2 regions of the Isoptericola sp. NPDC057653 genome follow, and region 1 is predicted to be linked to the other one. Evidence: riboswitches for the same ligand, from Rfam matches in the RefSeq annotation. Region 1 holds a riboswitch; the other holds the start of a gene.

Region 1 (14,991 bases):
TCGGCCTCGACCACCTGCACGCTCCCGCGGTGAGCGTGCGCGAGCAGGCGGGGGTGGTAGCGCGCCGGCTGCGGCGGGAGCACGTCGCGACGTTCCGGGCGCTCGTCGCGGGGGAGGAGCGGCTCGTGGCCGTCGCGCGGTTCCTCGCGCTGCTGGAGCTGTTCCGTAACGGCCGGGTCGCCTTCGAGCAGGCGACCGCGCTGGGGGAGCTCACGGTGCGGTGGACCGCCGGCGGGGACGAGCAGGACGTGGACGACGACGGCGCGCTCGCGGCCGGGTTCGAGGAGTTCGACGGGGCCGCGCCGCAGGACGGCGGGCCGCACGTGACGGAGGTCGTGGCATGACGCAGCAGACGGGCACGACCGGCGCGGGGGCGGGCGGCGTGGAGGCGACCGGCTCCGACGTCGGGGCACCCGCCGAGGCCGTCGGTCGCCCGGTGCCCGAGCTCGACGTCGACGTCGACGAGCTGCCCGGGGGCCTGGCGGCCGCGCTGGAGGCCGTGCTGATGGTCACGGAGTCGCCCGTGCCCGTGGAGCGGCTGGCTGCCGGCGTCGCGCGGCCGGTGCCGGAGGTCGCCGCGGTGCTGGAGGACCTCGCCGCGGAGTACCGCGGCGAGACGGGCGGGCGCCCGCGCGGCTTCGAGCTGCGGCAGGGTGCGGACGGGTGGCGGGTCTACTCCGCCCGGGCGCAGGCCGACGTGGTGGGGGCGTTCGTGCTGGAGGGGCAGTCGTCGCGGCTCAGCCAGGCGGCGTTGGAGACCCTCGCGGTCGTCGCGTACCGCCAGCCGGTCACGCGCGGGCAGGTCTCGGCGGTGCGCGGCGTCAGCGTGGACGGCGTCGTGCGCACGCTGCTCGCGCGCGGGCTGATCGCCGAGACCGGCCAGGACCCGATGACCGGCGCCGTGCTGTTCGGCACCACGGGGGAGTTCCTGGACCGGATGGGCTGGACGTCGCTCGACGCGCTGCCCCCGCTGGCGCCGCACCTGCCGGACGTGGGGGAGGCGATCGGCCTGGACCCGTCCTCGGCCGGCCTCGCGGGCCTGACCGAGGACGGGCTCGGCGCGTGAGCGCCTGACGCTCAGGCGACGGTGGCGTCGACCGTGACGTCGACGTTGCCCCGCGTGGCGTTCGAGTAGGGGCACACCTGGTGGGCGCCGGCCACGAGGGCGTCGGCGGTGGCCTGGTCGACGCCGCCCATCTCGGCGTGCAGCGCGACGGCGAGACGGAACCCGCCCTCGTCCGTCGGCAGGAGCGACACCTCCGCGACGACCGCGGAGTCGGTCATCGGGGCCTTCTCGCGCCGGGCGACGACCTTCAGCGCCGAGTGGAAGCACGCGGCGTACCCGGCGGCGAAGAGCTGCTCGGGGTTGGTGGCGCCGCCCGCGCCGCCCATCTCCTTCGGGATGGCGAGGTCGACGTCGAGCAGGCCGTCGTCGGACCGCGAACGGCCGTCCCGTCCGTCTCCGGTGGCAGTGGCGACCGCGGTGTAGAGCACGCTCATGCTGGTCCTCCTGGGTAGGCGGCTAGTAGGGTTACTAGTTCGTCTACTAGATCACGCGGCGTCCGTTGCCGCAAGCACCCTCGGGCGCGACCCGCGCCGAGGAGGTGCCCCGACGTGAGAGGTTGGTGGGATGGGAACCAGGACGGCGGGCGCGACGCCCGAGCGGGCACCTGCGCGCGGGCCGGTGCGCGAGCGGATCCTCGAGGCGGGGAGCCGGCTGTTCTACGCGGACGGCATCCGCGCCGTGAGCGCCGACAAGGTGATCGCCGCGGCGGAGGTGTCCAAGGTCACGTTCTACCGGCACTTCCGGACCAAGGACGACCTCGTCGTCGCCTACCTGGACGCGATCGCGGAGGAGGAGCGGGCGCAGCTCGCACGGCTGCGCGCCGAGCACGCGGGCGACCCCGCCGCCGCCCTCGCCGCCCTGGCCCGGGTGCTGGGCACCGTGGCGCGCGCCCCGGAGTTCCGGGGCTGCGCGTTCGTCAACGCCGGCGCGGAGTACGCCGACCCCGCCCATCCCGTCCGTCAGGCGGTGGCGCGGCACCGCGCCTGGTACGCCGACTTCTTCGCCGACGTGGCGCGGGAGGACGGCGCGGACCACCCGCGGGCGGCCGCCGCCGAGCTGATGATGCTGCGCGACGGGGCCATGGTGTGCGGGGACGTGGACGACGCCCGCGCCGTCGCGCCCCGCCTCGCGTCCGCGTTCGCGGCGGTGCTGGCCGCCCACCGCGGGGCCGCGGCCGGCGCCTGACGGTCGTGCCCCGCGACCGCCCGGCGCGGGTCGCCGGGTGGCGCCGTCGAGCGGGACCGGCCCGACCTGAGAGAATCGGGCACCATGAGCACCGAACGCCGCGGCGGGAGCCGCCGCACCAACCGCCCGCAGGGACCCGCCGCGCAGCGCTCGCAGCGCCCGCGCAAGACCGCCCCCCGTCGCCCCGCGCCGCGCTCCGGCGAGCCGGACCGCGACGTCCACGTCGCCGACGGCGTCCGCCTGCAGAAGGTGCTCGCGCAGGCCGGCCTGGGCTCGCGCCGCAAGTGCGAGGAGCTCATCGCCGAGGGGCACGTCGAGGTGGACGGCGTGCTCGTCACCGAGCTCGGCGTGCGCGTGGACCCCGCGAAGGCCCAGGTGCACGTCGACGGCATGCGCATCCAGCTGGACGCGTCCAAGGTGACGATCGCCCTCAACAAGCCCCTCGGCGTGGTGTCGACGATGAGCGACCCGGACGGCCGCCCGACGCTCGCCGACCTGGTCAGGGACCGCCCCGAGCGCCTGTTCCACGTCGGCCGGCTCGACGCCGACAGCGAGGGCCTGCTGCTGCTCACCAACGACGGCGAGCTCGCGAACCGCCTCGCCCACCCGCGGTACGAGATCCGCAAGACCTACCTCGTCACGGTGACGGGCGGGGAGTTCTACCCGCGCCACGCCAAGCAGCTGACCGAGGGCGTGGAGCTCGAGGACGGCGTGGCCCGCGCCGACAAGGTGCGCGTGGTGGACTCCGTGCCCGGCGAGACGATGCTCGAGATCGTGCTGCACGAGGGCCGCAACCGCATCGTGCGCCGCATGCTCGACGCCGTCGGCTTCCCGGTGACGCGCCTCGTGCGTACCCGCATCGGCCCGATCGCCCTGGGCGACCTGCGCGTCGGGCGCACGCGGGTGCTCGGCCGCACGGAGCTCGGCACCCTGATGCGCGACGTCGACATGTGACGTCGCGGCTCCGCACCCTCGTCCTCCCCGCCCAGCAGATTCCGCGCGGCACCGCCGCGCGACAACAGAAGGTGAGCTCTCACGTGGTCGTCATCGCCGTCGACGGTCCCTCCGGGTCCGGCAAGTCCAGCGTCTCGAAGGCGGTGGCGGCCCGGCTCGGGCTCGCCTACCTCGACACGGGCGCCATGTACCGCGCCGCGACGCTGTGGTGCGTCGAGGGCGGCACGGACCTGGCCGACCAGGCCGCCGTCGCCGACGCGGTGCGGGCCATGCCGCTTGAGATGGGCGTCGACCCCGCCGCGCCGACCGTGCACCTGGGCGGGCGCGACGTCGCCGAGGCGATCCGCACAACCGAGGTCTCCACCGCCGTGTCGCAGGTGGCGACCAACCTCGAGGTCCGCGCCGAGCTGCGCCGGCGCCAGCGGGCCGTCATCGAGGCGGAGAACGCGCCCGGCGGCTTCTCGGGCGGGCAGGGCATCGTCGCCGAGGGCCGCGACATCACCACCGTCGTGGCGCCCGACGCGGACGCCCGCGTGCTGCTCACCGCGAGCGAGGAGGCGCGCCTGCGCCGCCGGTCCCTCGAGGTGCACGGCGCGGCCGACGCCTCCGCCGTCGAGGCCACGCGCGACCAGGTGCTGCGCCGCGACCGCGACGACTCGACGGTCAGCCAGTTCCAGGTCGCGGCCGACGGCGTCGCCACCGTCGACTCGTCCGACCTCGACTTCGACCAGACGGTCGACGCGGTCCTGGCGGTCGTCGCGCAGGTCACCGCCTGACCTCGACCCGCCCTCGGCGGGCCCGTCGCGGCCCCCGTCGCCCGGCCTCGCGGCCGGGTGACGGGGGTCTCGTTCGTGACACGCCGCCGGGCCTGGGAGAATGGTGCCCATGACCACTCCCGCCGACGGCTCCGTGCCCGCTGCCGAGCCCACCGACGACCCCACCACCGCGCCCGCGGACGCCGCCCAGGCGGCGGAGCCCGCGCGCGACGCGGTGGCCGAGGTCCTCGAGTCCGAGGGTGACGACGAGGCGCGCGAGCGCGCCCTGCGCGCGGGCCTGGAGGACTTCGAGCTCGACGAGGCCGACCGCGCCCTGCTGGACGCCGACTGGGACGAGGAGGGCTTCGGCCCCGGAGACGCCCCGCTGCCCGTCCTCGCCGTCGTCGGCCGCCCGAACGTCGGCAAGTCGACCCTGGTCAACCGCATCCTCGGGCGCCGCGAGGCCGTCGTCGAGGACACGCCGGGCGTCACGCGCGACCGCGTCAGCTACCCGGGCGAGTGGTCCGGGCGCGAGTTCACCCTGGTGGACACCGGCGGCTGGGAGGTCGACGTCGCCGGGATCGAGTCCAAGGTCGCCGAGCAGGCCGAGGTGGCGGTCGCGCTCGCGGACGCCGTGATCTTCGTGGTCGACGCCACCGTGGGCGCGACGTCGACCGACGAGCGCGTGGTCGAGCTGCTGCGCCGCTCCGGCAAGCCCGTGATCCTGTGCGCGAACAAGGTGGACGGCCCCTCCGGCGAGGCGGACGCCACCTACCTGTGGGCGCTCGGGCTGGGCGAGCCGCACCCCGTCTCCGCCCTGCACGGGCGCGGCACCGGCGACCTGCTCGACGCGGCCATGAAGGTGCTGCCCGAGGTCTCCGAGCACGGCGAGCTGCGGCCGGCCGGGCCGCGCCGCGTGGCGCTCGTCGGCCGCCCGAACGTCGGCAAGTCGTCGCTGCTGAACAAGATCGCGGGCGCCGAGCGCGTGGTCGTCGACGAGATCGCCGGCACCACCCGCGACCCCGTCGACGAGCTCGTCGAGATCAAGGGCGTGCCGTACTGGTTCGTCGACACGGCCGGGATCCGCCGCCGCGTGCACCAGACGCGCGGCGCGGACTTCTACGCCTCCCTGCGCACGCAGGCGGCGATCGAGAAGGCCGAGGTCGCCGTGGTGCTGGTCGACGCGTCGGAGCCGATGACGGAGCAGGACACGCGGGTCATCTCGCAGGCCGTCGACGCCGGCCGCGCGCTCGTCATCGCGTACAACAAGTGGGACCTCATGGACGACGACCGTCGCCCGTACCTCGAGCGCGAGATCGAGAAGGACCTGGTGCAGGTGCAGTGGGCGCCGCGCGTCAACGTCTCGGCCCGCACCGGCTGGCACACGGACCGGCTCACGCGCGCGCTCGAGACGTCGCTGGAGTCGTGGGACACCCGCATCCCGACCGGCCGCCTCAACGCCTTCCTCGGCGAGCTCGTCGCCGCCCACCCGCACCCGCTGCGCGGGGGCCGGCAGCCGCGCATCCTGTTCGGCACGCAGGCCTCGACCCGGCCGCCGCGGTTCGTCATCTTCGCGACCGGGTTCCTCGAGGCCGGGTACCGCCGGTTCATCGAGCGCCGCCTGCGCGAGACGTTCGGGTTCGAGGGCTCGCCCATCGAGATCAGCGTGCGGGTGCGGGAGAAGCGGCGTCGCTGACGCCGCGGACGAGCCGCCCATGAGCCGCCGATGAGCCTGCGATGAGCGCCGCCCCGCTCGCCCGCCGGGGTCGCCTGCTGCGCCTCGGCGCGGCGCGCGACACCTCCGCCGTGCGGCACCTGGTGACGTTCCTCGTCGTCACCGTGGCCACCGTGCTGGTGACCCGGTTCCTGCTCGCCGCCTCCGGGTACCCGCAGGTGGGCGGCGGCGGGCTGCACGTGGCGCACGTCCTGTGGGGCGGGCTCGGCATGGCGCTCGCGGTGGTGGTGCTGCTCTCGTGGGTGGGCCCGGCCCTGCGTTCGGTGGGCGCGGTGCTCGGCGGGATCGGCTTCGGGCTGTTCGTCGACGAGATCGGCAAGTTCGTCACCTCCGACAACGACTACTTCTACGCGCCGACGGCGGCCCTCATCTACGCGGTCGTCGTGGTGCTGGTGCTCCTCGTCGAGGCGCTGCACGGCCGGCGCGCGCACCACCCCGCGGAGTATCTCGCGGTGGCGACCGACCGCGCCGTCGCCGGGGTGGCCGGCGGGTTCACCGACGCCGAGCGCGACGAGGCCCGCGCCCTCGTGGCGCGTGGCCGCGGGGAGCCCGGCGCCGACGAGGTCGCGGCGCTGGTGGAGGCCGTGCCCCCCGACGACGTCGCCGTCCCCGACCCGGTGCGCGCCCTCGTGCGGCGCGCGTCCGCGTGGTTCGCCGAGGCGATGGAGCACCGGTGGGCCGCGGCGGTGGTCGTCGTCGCCGTGCTGGGCACCGCGACCGCGTCGCTGGTCGTGGGGCTGCGCGTCCTGGTCGGCGGCGTCGACGTGCCGGCCTGGGTCGGCACGGGCATCCTCGTGGCCGTCGCGGCGACCGTCGCCTGCGTGGTGCGGGGGATGACGGTGGGCCCGCGCGACCACCGCGCCGGTGCCGTGTGGGTGCGGCGCGGCGTGCTCGTCAGCCTCCTCGTCACGCAGCTGCTGGCGTTCCGTGCCGTGCAGTGGGCGGCGGTCGCCGGGCTCGTGGTGGACCTGCTGGTCCTCGCCGCCCTCGGCGTCGCCCTCGGCCGCGACGACGACCGCCGCACGGCCCGCCGGCCGGCGCCCGACCGCCAGGCCTGACGGGCCCGGGACCGTCGCGTGCGGGTGCCGCCGGGCCTAGTGTCGATGGCGTGATCACCCGCGACGAGCTGGACCGGCGCTCCGGGGCCGCCGACGGCGGCGACGACCGTCGGATCCCGCTGCTGACGCTCGCCGAGTTCTTCGACGGCAACGACGACGAGGAGTCGCTCGCGCCGAACCAGTGGGGCGACGGGCGCCCGCCGCTCGCCGAGATCCGGCGGCGCCTGGAGCGGCTCGCCGCCTGGGAGGGGGTCGCCTGGGTGCGCGTCGAGCTGCACGAGGAGTCCGTCGAGGACGACGGCGACTGGATCGTCGCCGAGGCCGTCGCCGTCTGCACGACGCTCGTCACCGAGGAGGTCGAGGACCTCGTCGGGGCGGACGAGCTCCAGGCCGACGGCGTCGTCGAGGGGTACGTCTACCCCGCGCCCTGGTTCACCGACGTGCCCGACGTCCCGGCCGGGCACCGCGTGCTGTCCCTCGTCTGGGACTGACGCCGGGCCGGGGTGAGACGTGCGCCACCCGGGCTTGCCAGGAGCCGACGCGGCGTGGCACGGTCAGCGGTGACGAGCGAATTGCTCGCGTGCTCTGGGGTCGGTGAAATTCCGAGCCGGCGGTGAAAGTCCGCGACCCGGTCACAGCCTGTGACCGGTTGACCAGGTGGAACTCCTGGACCGACGGTCAAAGTCCGGATGGGAAGCGCACGCGACGGCTCCCCGTCCGGTCCGTCCCAGGCCCCTCGAGGGCCCGCGCCACCCGTCGTGGCGGCACGCGACCGGCCGGCTCGAGCACGTCCGACCCCGCCTTCCTGCACCCCGGGGTCCGCGACCGGACGACAGGGGCAGGACACATGGAGCAGCCGCAGCCCGGCCGGTTCCCGGCGACGGGCGCCGGCGGGGGCGACGCCACCGACGCCGAGCGTGCCGCGATGCGCCGGGCGCTGGAGCTCGCCGCGCAGATCCCCGCCCGGGGGCCCAACCCTCGCGTGGGGTGCGTGCTCCTGGCCGCCGACGGCACGGCGATCGCCGAGGGCTACCACCACGGGGCGGGCACGCCGCACGCCGAGGTCGAGGCCCTGCGCGCCGCCGTGGAGCGCCTCGGACCCACCGCCGCCCGCGGAGCGACCGCCGTCGTCACGCTCGAGCCCTGCAACCACCACGGCCGCACCGGCCCCTGCGTGGACGCGCTGCTCGACGCCGGCGTCGCGCGCGTCGTGCACGGCGACCACGACCCGAACCCGGCCGCCTCGGGCGGCGCCGCCCGGCTGCGCTCCGCGGGCGTCGACGTCGTCGGGGGCGTGCTCGCCGACGAGGCCCGCGCGCTCAACGCCACGTGGACCCACGCGCTCGAGCTCGGCCGCCCCGTCGTCACGTGGAAGGTGGCGACGACCCTCGACGGGCGCGCCGCCGCCGCGGACGGCACGTCCCGCTGGATCTCCGGCCGCGCGGCCCGCCACGACGTGCACCGCCTGCGGGCCTCCGCGGACGCGGTCGTCGTCGGAACCGGCACCGCCCTCGCCGACGACCCCGACCTCACGGTGCGGCACGTGCCCGGCCCGCAGCCCGAGCGTGTCGTCGTCGGGCTGCGGGAGCTGCCGGCCACCTCCCGCCTGGCGCGCGCCGCGGCCGCGGGGGAGCCCGTGATGCACCTGCGCACCCACGACCCGCACGAGGTGCTGGACCTGCTCTGGTACCGCGAGCACCGGCACGTCCTCCTCGAGGGCGGCCCCGCCCTCGCGGCGGCGTTCTGGCGCGCCGGCCTGGTCGACGACGTCGTCGCGTACGTCGCGCCGGTGCTGCTCGGCGTCGGCGCCCCCGCCGTCGCCGACCTCGGGATCGGCACCATCGCCGACGCCGCCCGCCTCGACCTGCTCGACGTGGCCGTCCTGCCCCAGGACCCGGCCGACCCCACCGACACCCCCACCGTGCGGCTCGTCATGCGGCCGCGGAAGGAGCGCTGAGCCATGTTCACCGGCATCGTGGAGGAGCTCGGCACCGTCGTCGCCGTGCGCGAGCACGCGGACGGCGCCCGCCTCACCGTCGTGGCCGAGAGGGTGCTCGACGGCGTCCGGCTGGGCGACTCGATCGCCGTCGACGGCTGCTGCCTGACCGTCGCGGAGACCGGTGCGCACGACGGCCGCGCCACCTGGACCGCCGACCTCATGGCGGAGACCCTGCGGCGCACCGGCCTCGGCGCGCGCCGCCCCGGCGACCGCGTCAACCTCGAGCGGGCGCTCGCGGCGGACGGGCGGTTCGGCGGGCACGTCGTGCAGGGCCACGTCGACGGCGTCGGCACCGTGCTGGCCCGCACGCCGGGCACGCAGTGGGAGGTCGTCGAGGTCGCGCTGCCGGCCGACCTGGCCCGGTACGTCGTGGCGCAGGGGTCGATCGCCGTCGACGGCGTCAGCCTCACCGTCGTGGCCGCGGGCGACGCGTCCTTCACGGTGAGCCTCATCCCCGAGACGCGGGCGCGCACCACCCTCGGTCTCCGTGGTGTCGGGGAGCAGGTCAACCTCGAGGTCGACGTGCTGAGCAAGTACGTCGAGCGACACCTGGCGTCCGGCGTGGCGCTCGGACCGTCCGGCGCCGTCGCGGCGGGGGCGGCGCGATGACCGCCGCGACCCTCCGCGAGGTCGAGGGGGCGACCGAGCGCGTCGCGCGGGCGATCGCCGACGTCGCCGCCGGCCGCCCCGTCGTCGTGGCCGACGACGCCGACCGCGAGAACGAGGGCGACCTCATCCTCGCCGCCGACGCCGCCACCCCCGAGCTCATGGGCTTCCTGGTGCGGCACACCAGCGGGCTCGTGTGCGTGGGCGTGGCGGGGGAGCAGCTCGACCGGCTCGGCCTGCCGCTCATGGTCGAGGCGAACCAGGACGCCTTCCGCACCGCGTACACCGTGACCGTCGACGCCGCCGCCGGCGTCACCACCGGGATCTCCGGCGCCGACCGCGCCCGCACCGCCCGCCTGCTCGCCGACCCGGGGGCCGCGCCCGCCGACCTCACCCGGCCCGGGCACGTGCTGCCCCTGCGCGCCCGCCCCGGTGGCGTGCTGGAGCGGCGCGGGCACACCGAGGCCGCCGTCGACCTCGCCCGCCTCGCCGGCCGGGGCGACGCCGGCGTCCTCGCCGAGCTGGTGCACGACGACGGCACGATGATGCGGCTGCCCGCGCTGACCGAGTTCGCCGCCGAGCACGGGCTCACCCTCATCAGCGTGGCCGACCTCGTCGCCTACCGGCGGGCGACGGAGGTGCTCGTCGAGCGGGTCGCCGTCACCACGCTGCCCACCCGGCACGGCGAGCTCACCGGCGTCGCCTACCGGGACACGCGCACCGGGGACGAGCACGTGGCGCTCGTGGCCGGGCCGCTCGACGCCCTCGCCGACCCTGCCGCGGGGCCCGTCCTGGCCCGGGTGCACTCCGAGTGCCTCACCGGCGACGCGTTCAGCAGCCTGCGCTGCGACTGCGGGCCGCAGCTCGACGAGTCGCTGCGCCGGGTCGTCGCGGCCGGGCGCGGCGTCGTCGTCTACCTGCGCGGGCACGAGGGACGCGGGATCGGCCTCGCCGCCAAGCTCGCCGCCTACGCCCTCCAGGACGCCGGGCGGGACACCGTGGACGCCAACCTCGACCAGGGGCTGCCCGCCGACGCCCGCGACTACACCGCCGCCGCGCACGTGCTGCGCGACCTCGGCGTGCCCCGCGTGCGGCTGCTCACCAACAACCCGGCCAAGGTCGACGGCCTCGTCGCCGGGGGAGCGGACGTCGTCGAGCGCCTCCCGCTCGCGCTGCCCGCCCACCCGCGCACCCTCGGCTACCTGCGCACCAAGCGCGACCGCATGGGCCACGACCTGCCCCACCTGACCGAGCACGCTCCCGCCACCACGCACGACACCGGAGGAACCCCGATGCACCGCACCACCACCCCCGCCCCGCTCGCCGCCGGGGCCACCCGATGAGCGGCGCCGGCGCCCCCGCCGTCGCGCCCGTCGACTGCTCCGACCTGCGCGTCGCCGTCGTCGCCGCGAGCTGGCACACCACCGTCATGGACGGTCTGCTCGACGGCGCCCTGCGCGCGTGCGCCGACCACCGCGTCGCCGACCCCCGCGTGGTGCGCGTGCCCGGGTCGTTCGAGCTGCCCGTCGCCGCGCAGGCGCTCGCGGCAGCCGGGTACGACGCCGTCGTCGCCCTGGGCGTCGTCATCCGCGGCGGCACCCCGCACTTCGACTACGTGTGCGCCGCCGCGACCGACGGGCTCAACCGCGTGGCCCTCGACCACTCGGTCCCCGTGGGCTTCGGCCTCCTGACGTGCGACGACGAGCAGCAGGCCCTCGACCGCGCCGGGTTGGAGGGCTCCCACGAGGACAAGGGGTACGAGGCCGCCGCCGCCGCGCTCGCCACCGCCCGCGTGCTCGGCGAGGTCCGCGACGCCCGTCTCGCAGGTGCCCGCGTCGATGCAGGAGCAGCCTCCGACCTGGGGTAGTATTTCGGTCGGCCCTCCGGGGTGACACGCAGTGTCACCGTGCTGGGCCGACGGGCTGTGGCGCAGCTTGGTAGCGCACCTGACTGGGGGTCAGGGGGTCGCAGGTTCAAATCCTGTCAGCCCGACCAGCACACGCACGGGAGGCTCGGACCGGAGACGGTCCGAGCCTCCCGTCGTTCCGGCAGATCCCCCCACCGTGTGTCGGTGCGGGTGGCCTCGGCCCGGCGTCAGGGCGCGCGGTCCACCACGGCCTGGGCGACCGCGAGGTCCTCCCACGACATGCCGACGCTCTTGAACACGGTGCGGCGGCGTGCCGGCAGGTCGTCCGGTGCGCGGACGGCGTCGCGCATCGGCACCAGGTCGTCCGCCGAGAGAGCGCCGTCGGCGATGGCGAGGATGACGTCGCCGGCCTCGCGCAGCGCGGCGGCCACGTCCTCCACGATCACGGTGGCGTCCGCGAGCAGGTCCGGGTCGAGCTCGCGCGCGTCGGGCTCGTGCGACCCGACGGCGATCACGATCGCCTCGGGCCCGACCGCGTCGGCGGTGAACAACGGCGACCGGGCGCTCGTGGCGCACACCACGACGTGCGCGGACGCCAGCGCGGCCGCGAGCTGGCCGCTGTCCGCACCGAGCACGGTGCCCGACTCGTGCACCGAGGCCGGGACCCGGTCGGGGTGGCGCACGACGTACGTGACGGACCCGAGCGGCCGGGCCGCGACGGCGGCGAGGGTGTCGACGTGGCCGAGGGCCTGCGGCCCCGCGCCGAACACGACGACCTCCAGCGGCGCCTCCACCCGCACCAGCGCGTGCCGGACGGCCGCGACGGACACGGCGGGGGTGCGCAGGCTCGTCAGCGCGGTGCCGTCGAGGATCGCCCGGAGGCTGAGGGTCGCGGCGTCGAACAGCAGGTACGCGGCCTGGATCCGGGGGAGGCCGCGCTCCGGGTTGGCGGGCGCGACGGTCGCCACCTTGACGCCGGCGTGCGCGCCGACCTCGGAGGGCATCAGCAGGAGCTGCCCGTGGCTGGTGGCGGGGCCCACCCGGGGGATGTCGTCGGCGGGGTCGAAGCCGCCGGCCAGCGCCGCGGTGATCGCGTCCACGGCACCGTCCGGGGTGAGGGCGGCCGCGACCGTGGCGGCGTGGAGATAGCGCGGGCCCGCGTCCGGTGCTCCCGTGCTCATCGCAGCACGAACCCGGGCGTGAGCGTGTCGTCGGGGTCGACGACGAACGCGGACTCGGCGACCTCGTGCGCAGTCCCGGTGATGACCGGGACGACCGCGTCCCGGCCCGCGTCGGTCAGGTGCTCCTGGACGCGGGCGTGGAACCTGGTGCCGACGATCGAGTCGTGGACGAGCGCCTGGCCGTCCCCCAGACGGCCCGTCGCGGCGAGGACGGCGACGCGCGCCGCCGTGCCGGACCCGCAGGGGGACCGGTCCACCTGCCCGTCGGCGAAGATCGTCACGTTCCGCTGGTGCGGGCCGCCGTCCGCCGACGTGCCGAGGTCGTCGACGAAGATCGTCCCGTACAGGCCGCTCAGGCGCGGGTCGGACGGATGGTCGAGACGGGGGTCGCCGGCGAGGGCGGCCTTGACCTCGCGGCCGAGAGCGATCAGGTCGACGAGGTCCTCCGGCGTCACGCGAAGGCCGGCGCTCGCGGCGTCGACGCACGCGTACAGGGCGCCGCCCCAGGCGAGGTCGGCACGGAGCTCGCCGCGGCTCGTCGCCACGGGCACGTCGGCGGCCACGAGCGAGCTCGGCACGTTCACGAAGTCGACGGTGCCCACCCTGCCGTCGTCCGTGGTCCGCACGCGGGCGGTCACCCGCCCGGACGGCACGTCGATGACCACGTCCGTCATCCCGGACGGGTCCACCGGCACGAGCCCCGAGCGCACCGCCCACGCGCCGAGGGCGATGGTGCCGTGGCCGCACGCGGTCGAGAACCCGTCCTTGTGCCAGAACAGCACGCCCAGGTGCGCGCCGTCGTCGTCGGGCGGCGTGACGAAGCCGCCGTACATGTCCGCGTGACCGCGCGGCTCGAAGCACAGCAGGCGGCGCAGGGCGTCGGCCTCCGTGTCGCCGATCGCGCGCTGACGGCGCTCGGCCACGGTCGCGCCGGGGATCGGCACGGTCGGCGCCGGCACGATGCGGAACGGCTCGCCCGCCGTGTGATAGTCGACCGTCCGGACCCGTTCCAGGTGCGGTGGTCGTCCGATGGTGGAGGCAGCGCGGCCCGGGTCCGTCATGCGCGCGACCCTACGGCACCTGGGCGGCGGTCGGAGGGGCTCCCGTCGCCGGCCACCGCTGCCCGGGCGGCCCCGCGCGCCACGGGTGACGATGGCAACGGACAGGGCACGCCGAGACCGGGCGCGGACACCACTCGCGCGTCTCGGGCGACACCGACGATGGGAGCTTCTCCATGTGCACGGGAATCCGGTTCTCGGACGGCCACGGCAGCGTCTACCTGGCACGGAACCTCGACTGGACCAGCGGCTACGGGCAGCAGGTGGTGATGACACCCACCCGGTTCGCGCCGAGCTCGCCGTTCGGTGCCGTCCCCGACATCAAGCACGCGACCATCGGCATGGGCATCGTGGAGGAGTCCACGCCGCTCTACTTCGACTGCGGGAACGACGCCGGGCTGGCGGTCGCCGGGCTCAACTTCCCGGGGTACGCCCAGTACGCCACCGGACCGGTCGACGGCGCGGTCAACGTGGCGGCGTTCGAGTTCCCGCTGTGGGTGTGCTCGCAGTTCGCGAGCGTGGAGGAGGTCGAGGCGGCGCTGCAGGACGTGGTGATCGTCGACCGGCCGATCAACGACAAGTACCCCAGCTCGCTGCTCCACTGGATCATCGCCGACGGCACGCGCGCGATCGTGGTGGAGCACACGGGCGACGGCATGCACGTCTTCGACGACGACGTCGACGTCCTGACGAACCAGCCCGGGTTCGCCTGGCACCACGAGAACCTGCGCAACTACCTCAACACCTCGCCGGAGTTCCCCCAGGAGGTCGCCCTGGGCAGGGCGCTCCTCGGCCCGTTCGGCTCGGGGTCGCACATGCGTGGGATCCCCGGCGACTACTACTCCCCGTCCCGGTTCGTCCGCGCGGCCTACGTCAACGCGCACTACCCCACGAAGGACACGGAGGAGGAGAACGTCAGCCGCGCCTTCCACACGCTGCAGCAGGTCGCGATGGTCGACGGGTGCGCCGCGATGGGGTCGGGGGAGTTCGAGATCACCGTCTACACCGGGCTCTTCTCGTCCCGCACGGCGACCTACTACTGGAACACCTACGACGACCCCACGGTCCGCAGCGTCGCGCTGGCCGAGCACCCGACCGACGGCACGGACCTCGTCCTCGCATAGCCGCCGTCGCGGAGGTCGCGTCGCGGTCGCGTGCTGCCCGCGGCGTGCTCCGGACCCCGTTAGCGTCCTCCTCATGGACCCGGTCCGAGGGGCAGTCGCGGTCGTCGTGCTCGTCGCGGTCACCTTCGCCGTCGTCGCGGGGCTGCGGCTGGAGCGCCCGTGGCTGCAGCCGTGGGCGGCGGTGCGGGCCGTCGTCCAGCTCGGGGTGCTCAGCCTGGTGCTCGGCGGGGTGGTCACGGACCTGCGGTGGACGGCGGCCTTCCTCCTCCTGATGGTCGGGACCGCCTGCGCGACCGCGCACGGCAGGTTGCGACGCCTGGGGCCGTCGAGCGTGCCCCGGATCGCGGCGACCGTGCTCGTGGCGGCGACCGTGCCCGTGTCCGTCGTCTTCGTCAGCGGCGCG
Region 2 (14,991 bases), on a different contig from region 1:
GCCCGGCGCAGCACGGGTGTGGTGGTGGCCATCAGAAGATCCCCTGCTGGTTGAAGCGCTTGGCGAGCCAGTTGGTGCCGAAGATCAGCACCAGCCCGACGATCGCCTTCGACAGGCCCACCGCGGTGGAGTAGGAGTAGGCGCCCTGCTGGATGCCGGTGAAGTAGACGTACGTGTCGAACACGTCCGCGACCGTGCGGTTCAGCGCGTTGGACATCAGGTAGATCTGCTCGAAGCCGGTGTTGAGGATCTCCCCGGTCTGCAGGATGAGCATCACGATGATCGTGGGGCGGATCGCGGGCAGCGTGATGTGCCAGGTGCGCTGCCAGCGGCCGGCGCCGTCGATCACGGCGGCCTCGTACTGCTCCTGGTCCACGCTCGCCAGGGCCGCGAGGAAGATGATCGTGCCCCAGCCGGTGGTCTTCCAGACGGTCTGCAGCAGGATCAGGGGCCGGAACCAGGACGGGTCGGCGAGGTAGTTCGTCTCCTGGCCGGTCAGCCCGTCGAGGAACGACGACAGCGGCCCGGTCCCGATCGCGAACAGCAGCGCGGTCAGGGAGACCACGACCGTCCAGGACAGGAAGTGCGGGATGTAGACCAGCGTCTGCACGGTCCGCTTGAGCACCGACAGGCGCACCTCGTTGAGCAGCAGCGCCAGCACGATCGTCAGGGGGAACGCGACGAACAGGCTCAGCGCGGCCAGGATCAGGGTGTTGCCCAGCAGCCGCGGGAAGTCGGGGTTGGAGAAGAACTCGGCGAAGTGCTGCCAGCCCACCCACTCCGACCCCTGGATGCCCAGGAACGGCACGTAGTTCTTGAACGCGATCTGCGCGCCCCACATCGGCCAGATGCGGAACAGCAGGAAGTACGCGACCCCCGGCAGCAGCATGACCAGCAGCCACCGGAACCGGACCACGCGCGCCCACCGGCGGTGGGGTCGCGGGCGCGGGACCGGGGCGGTCGGGGCCGGCGTGCCGGCCTTCTCGACGTCGACGACGGTCGTCATCGCAGCCTCCATCTCGGACGGGGCGCGGGGCCGGGCCGGTGGCCCGTGCGGGCCGGTCCGGCCCCGCGCCGGAGGGGATCAGCCGAGCTGGCCGTAGAGCTCGTTCATCTCGGACGTCACCTGGTCGCCGCCGGAGGACTTCCACTGCGCGATCGCCGCGTCGAGGCCGGACTCGTCGATCTGTCCGCTGATGTACTGGATGCGGGCGTCCGCGATGACCTGGTCGAGCTGCACGCCGTTGGTGGAGTAGGTCTTGGAGACCAGCGCGCCCGCCGGGTTGAAGACCGCCTTCTCCAGGTCCTTCTCCTGCAGGTCGAGCCGCTCCTGGGCGAGCTCCGCGTCGTACGCGGTCTCCGGCTTCGGCTTGTACGCCACGTAGCCGGCCACGTTCGTGCCGATCTGGGCCCACGCGCCGGAGACGACGTCGGTGTAGTCCTGCTTGGACTCGTCGAAGGCGGCGTACCCGTCCTCCACCGTGAAGTTGTCGCCCTCGATGCCGTTGTTCTCGAGCACCTGGCCGTCCTTGCCGGCGAGCGCGTCGAGGGCGGTCAGCACCTGCTTGAGCTGGTCCTCCGTCTGCACCGACGCCTTGGGGACCGCGAGGAACCCGCTGTAGCCCGGCGTCGGGAGCGCGAAGTCGCCGTTCGGGCCGGCGATGTTGCCCACCAGCGCGACCTTCTGGTCGTACGTCTTCGGGTCCTGGTCCTTGAACAGGCCGGCCAGCTGGGCGGCGCGCGACTGGACGTCGATGATGATGCCGCCCTTGCCGTTGACGAACGGCTCGTTCCACCCCGTGGTGCCGTCCATCGTGGCGTAGTCCTTGTTGACGTAGCCCGACGAGATCAGCGTCTTCTCGTAGTCGAGCGCCTGCTTCCACTCGGGTGTGGTGAACGACGGGACCAGCGTGCCGCCGTCGTCCTTCCACACGTTGCCCGCGCCGAACCACGTCTCGATCGCGTCGTACGGGCTGCCCGTGCCGATCGTCGCGCCCCAGGCGGGGATGATCATCCCGTAGGTGTCGTCCTTGCCGTTGCCGTCGGGGTCGTCCTCGGTGAAGGCCCGGGCGACCTCCATCAGCTCGTCCGTGTTGGTGGGCTCCTCGAGGCCGAGGTTCTTCAGCCAGTCCTTGCGGATGCTGATCGACGTGCGCACCACGTCGCGCGCCCGGTAGACGCCGAAGACCTTGCCGTTGACGCTGGACGCCTGCTGCACGTCCTCGTTCTCGGTGACGAGGTTCGGGTAGTCGCCCGAGGCGAGGTAGTCCGTGAGGTCCCAGAAGCCGCCGGCCTCCGCCGTCTGCACGAAGCCCTGGCTCTTCTGCTGGATCACCATGACGTCGGGGATGTCGTCGCCGGCGAGCACCACGTTGGTGCGGTCGCCGTACTCGGCGTTCGGCACCCACTGCATCTCGAGGTCGAGACCCGCGAGCTCGGAGAGCTTCTCGCCCACCGGGTCGTCCGCCTCGGGCGGCGTCGCCGAGAGGTACGGCGCCATGATCGACAGCGAGGCGAGCTTCTCGCCGCTGCCGCCACCGTCGCCGTCGCCGCCCCCCGCGCTGCTGCAGGCGGAGAGCAGGAGGCCGCCCGCGGCCAGGAGGGCCAGGGGTGCCAGCCGTCGTGAGTTCATCGTGGTCCTTTCGTCGGAGTGCACGTCGTCGTTCACTCGTCGAGGGGGTCGGGGTCCGCCGGGTGGTGCTCGAGGTTGCGGTCGTTGGCGGCGTAGAAGGACAGGCAGAGCGCCGTGCACAGGTGCACCCACGCGCCGATCGACACGACGGGCAGGAGTCCGGGCACGAACGCGGTGACGACGCCGACCAGCGCCGTCGTCGCCGCGAGGAGGAGGGGTGCGCCGGGGAAGCGCAGCAGGAACGACCAGGCCAGCCGCGGCACGGCGCCGCGCGGCAGGTCGTAGTGGGCGTCCATCGTCAGGACGAGCAGCAGGTGCACGACGGCGAGGCCGCCGACGACGGCGAGCGCGGCCCGCAGCACGACGGGCCCGCCGTCGAGCGCGGCCAGGCTCGTCCCGGTGAGGACGAGCACCGCCAGGGCCGGTGCGGCGACGAGGTTGGCGCGGCCGAAGCCGGCCGACCAGGCCTGGACGAACGCCCGCACGGTGCGCTGGGCGTCCCCGCGCAGCCGGGTGCGGCTGCAGGTCGCGGCGGCGGAGAGCGCGGGCGCCAGGCCGAGCACCACTCCCCCGGTCAGCGTGCCGGCCAGGATCAGGAGGTTGAGCAGCCCGAGGTAGGCGAGGGTGTCGACCCAGCCGAACCAGCGGTCGAGCCGCGTGCCGCGGGCTCGCGCGTCGTCCACCGTCGCCATGTCGGTCCCATCTCCATCGATGCACGAGCCGTCGTGGCTCGTCCCTGGGCTCCTGGTCGGCGGCACCGCCGGCCAGCGTTCGGGAAAGGCCTTCCCGGGTTGAATGGATTCACCGTAGGGGTCGGGGTTTCCCTCGTCAACATCCCGACGACATCTCGCGGACACGCCTCGACACCGCCACGAGGCAGCCCCCGCCGCGGCAGGTGTCCGTCAGCGCCCGGTGGTCCGCACCGTGCCGAGGCGGGCCGGGCGCTCCCGAGGTCGTGCGCACCACCCCGGCGTGGATCGCACCACCTCGCGCGGGTCCCGACGGCCTCGGCGGGAGGCGGACGGACCCGGGCGACGGGTCAGAGCTGCGTCGCGACCTCGCGCGCGACGAGGTCCAGGTGGTCGAGGTCGTCCAGGTCCAGCACCTGGAGGTACACGCGCTGCACGCCCTGGTCGCGCAGGGAGCCGAGGAGGTCCACGGCCTCGGAGACCGTGCCGGCCACGCCGTGCTCGCGCAGCTCCGCCGGCTCGCGGCCGATGGCGGCGGCGCGGCGCGCGAACTCCGCCTCGTCCTTGCCCACGGCGAGCACGAGGGCCACGGACTGCACGATCGAGTCCGGGGTGCGGCCGACGGCGGCGAGCGCGTCGTCGATCACGCCGATCCGGGAGGCGACGGTGTCGAGCTCGGGGAACGCCTGGTTGTACTCGTCGCCGAACCGCGCGGCGAGCGCCGGCGTCCGGCGAGGGCCGCCGCCGCCCACGATGACGGGGATCTTCGCCTGCGCCGGCTTCGGCAGAGCCGGGGAGTCGGTGAGCGTGTAGTGCTCGCCGGCGAAGGAGTACGAGCCGCCCACGGGCGTGCCCCACAGCCCGGTGAGGATCTCGAGCTGCTCCTCCAGCAGGCCGAACCGCTTCGCCGGGAACGGGATGCCGTACGCCTCGTGCTCGCGCGCGAACCAGCCGGCGCCCAGACCGATCTCCACGCGGCCGCCGGACATCTGGTCCACCTGCGCCACCTGGATCGCCAGCACGCCCGGGTGCCGGAACGTGGCCGAGGTGACCAGGGTGCCGAGCCGCACCGTGGACGTGTCGCGGGCGAGGCCGGCCAGCGTGGTCCAGGCGTCGGTGGGCCCGGGCAGGCCGTCGCCGCCCATCGCCAGGTAGTGGTCGGAGCGGAAGAACGCGCTGAAGCCGAGGGTCTCGGTCGCCTTCGCGACGGCGAGCACGTCGTCGTACGACGCGCCCTGCTGGGGCTCGGTGAAGACACGCAGGTCGAGGGTCATGGTTCGCCTCTCGGGTGGAGCGGTGGGCCGGCGCGACGCCGGACGGTCAGTCGAAGGTCGGCGAGGAGGTGCGCGAGCGCTTCAGCTCGAAGAAGTCGGGGAACGACGCCAGCGCGACCGCGCCGTCGAAGATCCGCACCGCGTCCTCGCCGCGGGGCACGCGCGTGAGCACGGGCCCGAAGAACGCCACGCCGTCGACGTGGATGGTCGGCGTGCCGACGTCCTCGCCCACGGGCTTCATGCCCTCCTCGTGCGAGACGGCGAGGGCCGCGTCGTAGCGGTCCGAGGTCGCGGCGTCCGCCAGCTCGGCGGGCAGGCCCGCCTCCGCGAGCGCCTCGCGCGCGACGGCGTCGAGGTCCGACCGGCCGCCGGGGTGGATGCGCGTGCCGGCCGCCGTGTAGAAGGCGCCGAACGCCTCCGGGCCGTGCTCGGTCTGGACGGCGGCCGCGACCCGGCCGATGCCGCGCGACGACTCGATCTTGGCCCGGTAGTCCGCCGGCAGGTCCCGGTCCGCGTTGAGCAGGTACAGGCTCATGAGGCGGAACGTGAGACGCACGTCGCGGTGCTCCGCGACCTCCAGCGCCCACCGGGAGGTGATCCAGGCGAAGGGACACAGCGGGTCGACGTAGACGTCGACGACCGGGGCGGTCGAGGGGGTGGACGTGGTCTCAGGCGCGGTGGTGGTCCCGGAAGTCACGCCCGCCACCCTACCCAGGCGGCGGGGGCGGCGCGGTAGCCTCGCCACGTGCGCAGGGTGCGGTGGGCGAGCGTGTGGACGGTGTTCGGGGCGTGCGTCGTCGCCGTCGCCATGCTCTCGGTGGTGCTCCGCGGCCGGATGTGGGCCTGGATCCCGCTGATCCTCGCGGCCGGGGTCGCCGTCCGCGAGATCCGTTACCTGCAGCGCACGCGCCGCCCCGCGGACGCCGGGTTCGACGAGCCCCGGCGGGATGAGCCCGGCGCGGGACCGCGCCAGGGCTGACCCCGCCAGGAGTCACCCGCTCCGGGCATCGACGCGGCGCAGGGCCCCGGGCTAGCGTCGAAGGCGGGCGTCTTCCCGACGACGCCCACGGGGAGCCCGCGACGGCGCGGGCGTCGCGACGGAGGCGTCGGCATGACAGACGTGACCCGGACCACCGGGAGGACCAGCACCAGCGCCGCGGAGGCGCACGAGCCGGGCCCGCCCTCGCCGTCCGCGGCGGAGTTCGCCGACCGGCTCTTCGGCGCGGCGCTCGGCGCGATCGACACCCTCGCGGTCTACGTCGGCGACTCGCTGGGCTGGTACCGCGCGCTCGACGAGTGCGGCCCCCAGACCTCGGCGGAGCTGGCGGCCGTGACGGGCACGTCCGAGCGCTACACCCGGGAGTGGCTGGAGCAGCAGGCCGCGACGGGCATCCTCGTGGCGCACGAGCCCGACGGCGCCACCGACGGCCTGAGCCAGGCCGCACGGGCCGCCGCGCGCACGTTCGAGCTGCCCGAGGCGCACGCGGAGGTGCTGGCCGACCCGGAGTCGCTCAGCTACCTGGCGCCCCTGGCGCGGTTCGTCGGGGCCGTCGGGCCGCAGCTCCCCCACCTGCTGCGCTCGTACCGCACGGGCGGCGGGGTGTCGTGGGACCAGCTCGGCGACGACGCCCGCCACGCGCAGGCCGACGTCAACCGGCCGTGGTTCGAGCAGCGGCTGGCCTCGGCGCTGGCGAGCATCGAGCCGGTGCGGCAGGTGCTCAGCCGTCCGGGCGCCCGCGTGGTCGACGTCGGCTGCGGGTTCGGCTGGTCGACGCTCGCCCTCGCGCGCGCCTTCCCCACCGCGGAGCTGCACGGCGTCGACCTCGACCGGCCGTCGGTGGAGGCCGCCCGCGTCGCCGCGGCGCAGCGCGGCCTGGAGGAACGGGTCGTGTTCCACCTGTCCGACGCCGCGGAGCTGCGCACGGCCGAGCCGTTCGACGCGGCGTTCGCCTTCGAGTGCCTGCACGACATGCCGCGCCCGGTCGCCGTGCTGGAGGCCGTGCGGGAGTCGATGCGGCCCGACGGCGTCGTCGTCGTCATGGACGAGGCGGTCGCCGAGGAGTTCCAGGCCCCTGCCGACGACGTCGACCGGATCATGTACGGCTACAGCCTGTTCGTGTGCCTGCCGGACAGCCTGTCGTCGTGGCCGTCGGCGGCGACGGGCACGGTGATGCGCCCCGCCACCGTGCGCCGGTACGCCCGGGAGGCGGGCTTCGCCGGCGTGGAGGTGCTGCCCGTGGACGACTTCGGGCTCTTCCGGTTCTACCGCCTCCTGCTCGGGACCGAGGGCGGGCGGACGCCGGCGGGTGAGGACGGCCTGCCGGAGTAATCTCCGTGGCATGACTGCCGTCCGGACGCACACCCACGCCCAGGCCGTCGACGCCGCGATCGACCTCTTCTCCCGGCAGGGTTACGAGCAGACCACCGTCGAAGAGATCGCCGATGCGGCCCGCGTCAGCCGTGCCACCTTCTTCCGCCGCTTCCGCTCCAAGGAGGACGTGGTCTTCGCCGACCACGAGCTCCTCCTCGAGGAGGTCGTGGTGATGCTCGCCGAGACGCGGCCCGAGGCCCGGGCCAGCGAGGAGTCCGGCCGCGCGCCCGAGCGGGCGTGGGACCCGGCGACCGACCCGTACCTCGAGGTCTGCCGGGCCGCCCGCCTCGTCTTCGACCATCACGTGGGCCAGCGGGAGACGTCGATCGCCCGCCACCAGCTGCTGCAGCAGGTGCCGGCGCTGCGCGACCGCGAGCTCGTCACGACGCACCGCTACGAGCGCGCCTTCACCGCGTACCTGCGCGACACGCTGCCCCCGGACCGCTCCACCACGACGATGTCGATCGCGTTCGCCGCGTCCGTCGTCGCGGTGCACAACGCCATCCTGCGGCGCTGGCTGCGCAACCCCCACCTGGACCTCCGGCCCGAGCTGGAGGAGGCGTTCGCCGACCTGCGCCGGGCGGCGATCACCCCCTTCCCGCACACCGACGAGCAGCTCGCCGCCGCGGGCGAGGTGCCGGTGACCGACGGCGACGGCGGGCGCTCCGTGGTGACGGGCGCCGACGGCCGGCGCGTCGTCGTCACCGTGCTGGAGCCCGGCGCCGGGCCCGACGACGTGGCCCGCGCCGTCCGCGACGCCCTCTCCTGAGCGCACGCCGGAATGCCCCTGTGGCATCCTGCGTTGTGCAAGACGCCGCCGGGACCTCCGGCGGTGGAAGACACGCACGTACGTGCTCCGGGGTCGGTGAAATTCCGAGCCGGCGGTGACAGCCCGCGACCCGGCCTCCCTCGGGAGGCCGGTTGACCTGGTGAGATTCCAGGGCCGACGGTCAAAGTCCGGATGGGAGGAAGCACGTGCGGCACGCGCCCGGTGACGGGTGGGTGCCGCCGGGCGTCGTGTCGTCGACGGCGGGCCCCGGTCCGCCCTCGGCGGACGTCAGCCCTCACCCCGGACGCCGCACCCTCGGACCGGGAGAGTGAACGATGGACGCGATCGACGCGTTCTTCAACGCCACGCTGACCATCGGTGACCAGCACATGTCGTGGCGCGAGATCGTCGGCAACGGCTTCGGCCTGGCCTCGGCGCTGGGCGGCATGCGGCGCAAGGTGTGGGCCTGGCCCGTCGGCATCGTCGGCAACCTGCTGCTGTTCACGGTGTTCATGGGCTCGTGGTTCGGCGACTCCAGCCGCGCCGACATGCTCGGCCAGGCCGGCCGCCAGGTGATGTTCCTGATCGTGTCGATCTACGGCTGGGTGCAGTGGCGGCGCACCGAGCGCGCCGCCCTCGAGGTGCGCGCCGACGGCAGGATCCCCGCCGACGGCGGCGCCGCGGTGCACCCGCACTGGGCCTCCTGGCGGGAGCGCGTCGGGATCGTCGTCGTGATGGTGGGCGGCACCCTGCTGCTCACGCCGCTGTTCCGCGCGCTCGGCTCGTACGAGCCGGTGTGGTCGGACGCCTGGATCTTCATGGGCTCCCTCGTCGCCACCTACGGCATGGCCAAGGGCTGGGTCGAGTTCTGGCTGGTCTGGGTGGCGGTGGACGTCGTGGGCGTGCCGCTCCTCTGGTCGGCGCAGTACTACGCGACCGCACTCATGTACGTGTTCTACGGCGCCTTCACGCTGACCGGGTTCTTCGTCTGGTGGCGCGTGCACCGCCGCGAGCAGGCCGAGGCGGAGTCGACGATCGCCGCCTGACGCCCGACGGCGCGGCGGTGGTCCTCAGTCGTCGCCGTCGAGGACGGTCGACGGCGTGGCCGGCCGGGCCTCGAGCCGTTCCTCGGCCAGGACGGCGTCGACCAGGTCCGCAGGGCCGCCGACCGCCACCTCGGCCGTGTAGATCGGCGCCCCGAGGAACCACGCGCGGTGCTCGGGCCAGACGTGCGAGGGCAGCTCCACGACGTCCCGGAGCGCGATGACCGACCGGGTCGTGCCCGTCCACACGTGATAGTCCCGATGAGGGAGCCGGAGCCGTTCGGCCGACGGCCGCGCGACGAGCTCGGCGAGCAGGTCCGCCTCCGCAGCGCGCCGAGCCAGGGACAGCTCCTCGGCGGTGGGCTCGGGCCCGTCCGGGTCCCACGCGAGCCCGACGGCCGTCCCCGACGACCCCACACCGCCGGCGCGGTCGTACAACGACGGCCACCCCTCCCAGAGCGTGCCGTGCAGCACCCGCTCCCCCGTCCAGGGGGCGAGTGCGTCGAGCAGGACGCCGAGGCGCTCGGCGATGCCGTCCGGGTCGACGTCCCCCTCGTCGTCCCGGCTCAGCGGGACGACGGCGTACGCGGCGTACCGCTGCGGGACGGCGTGACCGAGCGTCGGCCCGAAGTCCCCCAGCAGCGGCAGGATCCACTCCCCTGCGCTCGGGTCGTCGTCCCAGCGGGCGCCCGCGCGGGCGAGGTCGTCGGCGTCGGTCATGCCCCGACCCTAGGAGCATCCAGGCCACCGAGGCCCGGACATACTGGCCCCGTGCGCGTCACCCTGGTCCGTCATGCTGCACCGCAGGTGTCCGCCGGCGTCGACCCCGCCGCGTGGCCGCTGTCCCCCGCCGGCCGAGCGGCGGCCCGCGACCTCCGCCTCCCCGCGGGCACGACCTGGGCGCGGCTCGGGCTCCCCGACGTCGTCCCCGTCGACCTCGCCCTCTGACGAGCCCGCACAGAGCCCGCACACGACGACGGGGACCCTCGCGGCTGCGCGGGTCCCCGTCGTGCGGAGGGTGCTGGGCTCAGGCGAAGGCGGAGACCCCGGTGATGTCGCGGCCCACGATGAGCGCCTGCATCGACTCGGTGCCCTCGTAGGTGTGCAGCGCCTCGAGGTCGGCGAAGTGCCGCGCGACCCGGTTGGCGAGCAGGATGCCGTTGCCGCCGAGCATGTCGCGGGCGATCGACGCGACCTCGCGGGCCTGGCGCGTCGTCGTGTACTTGGCGAGGGACGCCTGCTCGCCGGTCAGCGTGCCGGCGTCGGCGAGGCGCGTGATCTGCGCGACCAGCAGCTGCATCTGCGTGACCAGCGAGAGCATGCGGGTGAGCCGCTCCTGCACCATCTGGTTCTTGGCCAGCGGGCGGCCGAACTGGATGCGCTGCGTCGAGTACGCGGCGGCGGCCTCGTAGCAGGCGACGGCGTGCCCGACGGCGGACCAGGCCACCGCGAGGCGGGTCGCGAAGAGGACGGCGGCGGTCGCCTTGAACGACGTCGCGCCGGGCAGCGCGGCGTCCGCGGGGACGAACACGTCGTCGAGCACGATGTGCGCCTGCCAGATGGCGCGCAGCGAGACCTTGCCCTCGATCGTGGTGGCGGCGTAGCCGGGGGCGTCCTGCGGGACGATGAAGCCGTGCACCTGGTTGTCGCCGTCGTCGCCGACGAGACGGGCCCACACGACGGTGATGTCGCCGCAGGAGCCGAAGCCGATCCACTTCTTCTCGCCGTCGAGCACGTAGCCCTCGACGCCGTCGCGCGTCTCCTTGCGGGCGGTGGTCTCGAGCGAGACGGAGTCCGAGCCGTGCGTGGGCTCGGTGAGCGCGAACGCGCCGAGGATCTCGCCGCGCGCCATCGGCTCGGCGTACTGCTCGATCTGCTCCGGCGAGCCGTGCATGATGATCGACCGCAGGGCGAGGCCGCCCTGGACGCCGCAGATGGTGGCGACGGAGCCGTCGCCGCGCGACATCTCCATGCTGGCGAGGCCCTCGGCCATGAACGACACGGACGGGCGGCCGGGCACGTCGACGCCGTCGCGCAGGAAGTCGCGCTCGGCGAGCTTCTTCACGAGGTCGAACGGCACCTCGGCGCGCTCCCAGTAGCCGTCGATGACGGGGAGCACCTCGTCCTGGACGAACTCGCGGACGGCGAGCTGGTGCGCGCGCTCCTCGGGGGCGACGCCGGCGAAGGCGCCCACGTAGTCGAGGTCCAGCGGCTGCGAGACGTCGTAGTCGGGGGCGGTCACGCCGGGCATGACGGGGGCGGTGCGGGTCATCGACGACCTCTCTCTGCACGGGGGTCCGGCGTTCCGGGCCCGGAGAAGGAGGGCCGGCGCCGCCACGAGGCTGGTGGTGTGGCGACGCCGACCTGCCCCCATGGTGACCCGCGACGGCGTCTCAGGTCAAGCGATACTCGGTCTCAGGGCGCGCGGTCGACGATCCTGGGGTGATGGCGACGACCAGCGCGGGGCTGCTGCTCTACCGGACCACGCCCGACGGCGGGCTCGAGGTGCTGCTCGGGCACATGGGCGGGCCGTTCTGGGCGCGCAAGGACGAGGGCGCGTGGACCGTGCTCAAGGGCGAGCTCGAGCCGGACGAGGAGCCGCACGCGGCCGCGCTCCGCGAGGCGGCGGAGGAGCTCGGGCTGCCGCTCCCGGAGCCGTCGTCCCCCGACGTCGACCTCGGCGAGGTGCGGCAGAGGTCCGGCAAGCGCGTGGTCGCGTGGGCCCGTCCGTGGCCGGACCCGCAGCCGGACCTCGCCACGGCCCGCAGCAACACCGTCGAGATCGAGTGGCCGCCGCGCTCCGGGAAGCGGATCGAGGTGCCGGAGATCGACCGCGTCGCCTGGTTCGGGCCCGACGACGCGCGCCGCCTCGTCGTCAGCGCGCAGGCCGCGCTCGTCGACCGCCTCGAGGCCGCGCTGGCCCCCTGACCCCGGCCTCGACCGCCGCTAGCCGGTGAACGTCAGCCACAGGAGCGCGATGTTGAGCGCCACGATGACTGCGGCCACGGCCCAGGCGGCCACCTGGGTGAGGACGCCGTTGCGGAAGCCGCCCAGCAGGCCGGCGTCGCGGGTGATCCGCACCAGCGGCACCATCGCGAACGGGATGCCGAAGCTCAGCACCACCTGGCTCACGACCAGCAGCCACGTGGGCGACACCCCCGTGGCGAGCAGCACGATGGCGGGCACCAGGGTGACCAGGCGCCGGGCCAGCAAGGAGACCCGGACGCGGAGCAGCCCGGACATGATCTCGGCCCCCGCGTAGGCGCCGACCGACGTGGACGCGAGCCCGGACGCCAGCAGGCCGACGCCGAAGAGGACGGCCACCGCCGGCCCGAGGGACGACTCGATCGCGGCGTGCGCGCCCTCGATCGAGTCGGTGCCGGTGCGGCCCGGGAGGTTCGCGGCGGCGAGCAGCAGCATCGCGATGTTGACCCCGCCCGCGAGCACGAGCGCCGCGACCACGTCCCAGCGCGTGGCGGTGAGCAGGCGGCGCACGGTGGCGGTCGACGGCGGCGCGGGCTCGTCGTCGCCGTCCGCCACCCCGGCGGCGAGGAGGTGCTGACGCTGCACGCGCGCGTCGTGCCGCACCCGGTCGCGCGCGAGAGACGAGTGCAGGTAGATCGCGTGCGGCATCACCGTGGCGCCGAGCATCGACGCCGCCAGCAGCACCGACTCGGGGCCTTCGAGGCGCGGCACCATCCCGCCGAGCACGGCGCCCAGGTCGGGCGGCGAGAAGAACAGGCCCGCGCAGAACCCGATCGTGAGCACCACGAGCATCGACGTCACGACCGACTCGAAGACGCGCTGCCCGCGCCGCTGCTGGACCGTGAGCACCAGCATGGACACGACGCCGGTGATGAGGCCGCCCAGCACCAGCGGGACGCCGAACAGCAGGTGCAGGGCGATGGCGCCGCCGATCACCTCGGCGACGTCGGTGGCCATCGCGACCACCTCGGCCTGCGCCCAGTAGACGACGCGGCCGCGCCGGGAGAGCCGCTCGCCGAGCACCTCGGGCAGCGACCGGCCGGTGACCACGCCGAGCTTGGCCGACAGGTACTGCACCAGCACCGCCATGACGTTCGCGACCACCAGCACCCACACCAGCAGGTAGCCGAACCGCGCGCCGGCGGTGAGGTTGGCGGCCACGTTCCCCGGGTCCACGTAGGCGATGGCGGCGACGAACGCCGGGCCGAGCAGCGCCACGATCCGGGCGGGGCGGGCGCCCCGGTGGCGGGCACCGCTCGCGCCGGTGCCGTCGGCGCCGGGCGCGGGCGGCGCCGGGGCGGTGGCGGGCGTCGGTCGGCTCACGGGACTCCTTCGGTCGGATAGTTTTCGGGTGTCCGAAACTCTAGACGTCTATCACCGTATCTCGCATCCCTGCCTGCGTCCGGGGCCGCCTCCGAGACCGGTCTGCCACGATGTCGGTCGTGCCCACCACGCAGCCGCCCTCCGCGCGGCGAGACCCCGGTCCCCTCGGCGCCGTGCTGAGGTCCCCGTGGCTGCTGGCGCTCGGCTTCGTCGCGGTCCACGCGTGGGTGGTGAACCAGGCGATCACCTGGGGGAACACCATCTACGGCGACGTGACGCTGTACGAGTGGTGGGCCCGCCACGGCCTCACCACCGGGCAGTGGCCCGTGCTCGACTACGACTGGGTGTACCCCGCCGGCGCGCTCGTCCCGGTCACGCTGCCCGCCCTCCTGTCGCACGGCGTCCTGGGGTACGAGATCGTCTGGACGGCGATGGTCGTGGCGCTCGACGCCGTCGCCACGATCGTGCTGGTGCGGTCCGCCCCCCGCGGCGTGCTCGGCGCCTGGTGGTGGCTCGCGTTCCTCGTCGCGCTCGGCCCGATCTTCGTGGGGCGGCTCGACGGCGTCGTCGCGCCGCTCATCCTCGTCGCGCTGGTCGTCGCCTCCCGCCGCCCGGCGCTCGCGACGGCGGTCGCCACCGCCGGGGCGTGGATCAAGATCGCGCCGGGCGCCGTCGTCGTGGCCCTGGCCGCCACCCGCGCGCGCTGGCGGGACCTGCTGCGGCACGTCGTCGTGCCGGGGGCGGCCGTCAGCGTGGTCGTCGTCGGGCTCGCCCTCGCGGGCGGCGCGGGCGAGCGCGCGTTCTCCGTCTTCGGCCAGCAGGAGGCGCGCACGCTGCAGGCCGAGTCCGTGTTCGCGACCTGGTTCAGCGTGGCGCGCCTGTGGGACCCGACCGTGCGCATCGACTACAACGACGTCATCTACACGTACGAGGTGCAGGGCGAGGCCGCCCGGCAGGTCGCCACGGCTCTCGACTGGCTGCTGCCCCTCGTGGTGCTCCTGCTCGCCGCCCTCACCTGGTGGACGGCGCACCGCCGCCCCGACCACGCCGGCGACATCCTGCTGCTCAGCACCGCCGCCCTGCTGCTCGCGCTCATCGTGTTCAACAAGGTGGGGTCGCCCCAGTTCGTCGCGTGGATCGGGCCGCCGCTGGCCGCCGCGCTCGCGCTGGCCGGCCCCGGCACGCGCCGGCTCTGGGGACCGCCCGCCGTCGGGGCGCTGCTCGCCGCGCTCGGCACGCAGATCGTCTACCCCGTCGCCTACGGGGAGTTCCTCGCCGGCGAGCCCGCGATGATCGCCGTCGAGGGGCTGCGCAACCTCGCGCTCGTCGTGCTCCTCGGGGGCGCGGTCTGGCGGATCGCGCAGCTCGGGCGCGACGGCGTGCGGGACGTCGCCGGCGACGCGACCGCCTGAGCCAGGCGTTCACCGGCAGGCCGGCGCGCGTTCACCGCGACCTCCCCGGGCGGCCATCCGTCCTCCCTACGGTCACCCCGAGGGCGCGCAGGCGCGCGCCACCGGCCCGCCACGGAGGACCCCTTGCGCAACGCCCGCACCCCGGTGCCCGACCACCTCACCCCCCGGCCCCGGCGGCGCGCCGTCGTCGGAGCCTGCGCGACGACTCTCGCCGTCGCGCTGGCCGTGCCCCTCGCGCTCACCGCGTCGGCCCACCGCGACACGCAGCCCGGCGCGGGCGTCGTCGCGCAGCCGGTGACGACGTCCGCCGACGACGCCCGCATCGCCCTCTCGCCGCTCGGCTCGTACGCCACGGGGGTCTTCGACCGTTCGGCGGCGGAGATCGTCGCCTACCACGCGCGCTCGCAGCGCCTGTTCTCGGTGGACGCGCAGGCGGGCGAGGTCACCGTGCTCGACGTCGCGCGGCCGTCCGCGCCGCGCCAGCTCTTCGCGC

The links. A riboswitch is a leader RNA that binds a small molecule or an ion and turns the genes downstream of it on or off. The one in region 1 is predicted to bind FMN.
Region 2: linked by a shared signal. The riboswitch ahead of pnuC (nicotinamide riboside transporter PnuC) and the one ahead of ribD (bifunctional diaminohydroxyphosphoribosylaminopyrimidine deaminase/5-amino-6-(5-phosphoribosylamino)uracil reductase RibD) in region 1 are both predicted to bind FMN.

The regions. Positions count from the first base shown of each region.
Region 1 is NZ_JBHVHP010000002.1:231,789-246,779, forward strand. It holds gene ACFU9A_RS12260 (segregation and condensation protein A) at 1-344, shown strand, start outside; gene ACFU9A_RS12265 (SMC-Scp complex subunit ScpB) at 341-1,066, shown strand; gene ACFU9A_RS12270 (organic hydroperoxide resistance protein) at 1,078-1,500, opposite strand; gene ACFU9A_RS12275 (TetR/AcrR family transcriptional regulator) at 1,631-2,251, shown strand; gene ACFU9A_RS12280 (pseudouridine synthase) at 2,336-3,205, shown strand; gene cmk ((d)CMP kinase) at 3,277-3,981, shown strand; gene der (ribosome biogenesis GTPase Der) at 4,091-5,656, shown strand; gene ACFU9A_RS12295 (hypothetical protein) at 5,698-6,753, shown strand; gene ACFU9A_RS12300 (hypothetical protein) at 6,804-7,244, shown strand; FMN riboswitch at 7,330-7,459, shown strand; gene ribD (bifunctional diaminohydroxyphosphoribosylaminopyrimidine deaminase/5-amino-6-(5-phosphoribosylamino)uracil reductase RibD) at 7,601-8,710, shown strand; gene ACFU9A_RS12310 (riboflavin synthase) at 8,714-9,361, shown strand; gene ACFU9A_RS12315 (bifunctional 3,4-dihydroxy-2-butanone-4-phosphate synthase/GTP cyclohydrolase II) at 9,358-10,701, shown strand; gene ribH (6,7-dimethyl-8-ribityllumazine synthase) at 10,698-11,225, shown strand; tRNA gene ACFU9A_RS12325 (tRNA-Pro) at 11,277-11,353, shown strand; gene ACFU9A_RS12330 (ornithine cyclodeaminase family protein) at 11,453-12,406, opposite strand; gene ACFU9A_RS12335 (proline racemase family protein) at 12,403-13,467, opposite strand; gene bsh (choloylglycine hydrolase) at 13,641-14,588, shown strand; gene ACFU9A_RS12345 (ABC transporter permease) at 14,662-14,991, shown strand, end outside.
Region 2 is NZ_JBHVHP010000003.1:374,191-389,181, forward strand. It holds gene ACFU9A_RS18725 (carbohydrate ABC transporter permease) at 1-32, opposite strand, end outside; gene ACFU9A_RS18730 (ABC transporter permease) at 32-1,006, opposite strand; gene ACFU9A_RS18735 (extracellular solute-binding protein) at 1,085-2,632, opposite strand; gene ACFU9A_RS18740 (DUF624 domain-containing protein) at 2,665-3,324, opposite strand; gene ACFU9A_RS18745 (LLM class F420-dependent oxidoreductase) at 3,672-4,595, opposite strand; gene ACFU9A_RS18750 (disulfide bond formation protein DsbA) at 4,642-5,292, opposite strand; gene ACFU9A_RS18755 (hypothetical protein) at 5,341-5,574, shown strand; gene ACFU9A_RS18760 (class I SAM-dependent methyltransferase) at 5,707-6,924, shown strand; gene ACFU9A_RS18765 (TetR family transcriptional regulator) at 6,935-7,735, shown strand; FMN riboswitch at 7,814-7,945, shown strand; gene pnuC (nicotinamide riboside transporter PnuC) at 8,071-8,781, shown strand; gene ACFU9A_RS18775 (hypothetical protein) at 8,806-9,498, opposite strand; gene ACFU9A_RS18780 (hypothetical protein) at 9,550-9,726, shown strand; gene ACFU9A_RS18785 (acyl-CoA dehydrogenase family protein) at 9,806-11,050, opposite strand; gene ACFU9A_RS18790 (NUDIX domain-containing protein) at 11,224-11,706, shown strand; gene ACFU9A_RS18795 (Nramp family divalent metal transporter) at 11,725-12,984, opposite strand; gene ACFU9A_RS18800 (glycosyltransferase family 87 protein) at 13,206-14,498, shown strand; gene ACFU9A_RS18805 (choice-of-anchor I family protein) at 14,622-14,991, shown strand, end outside.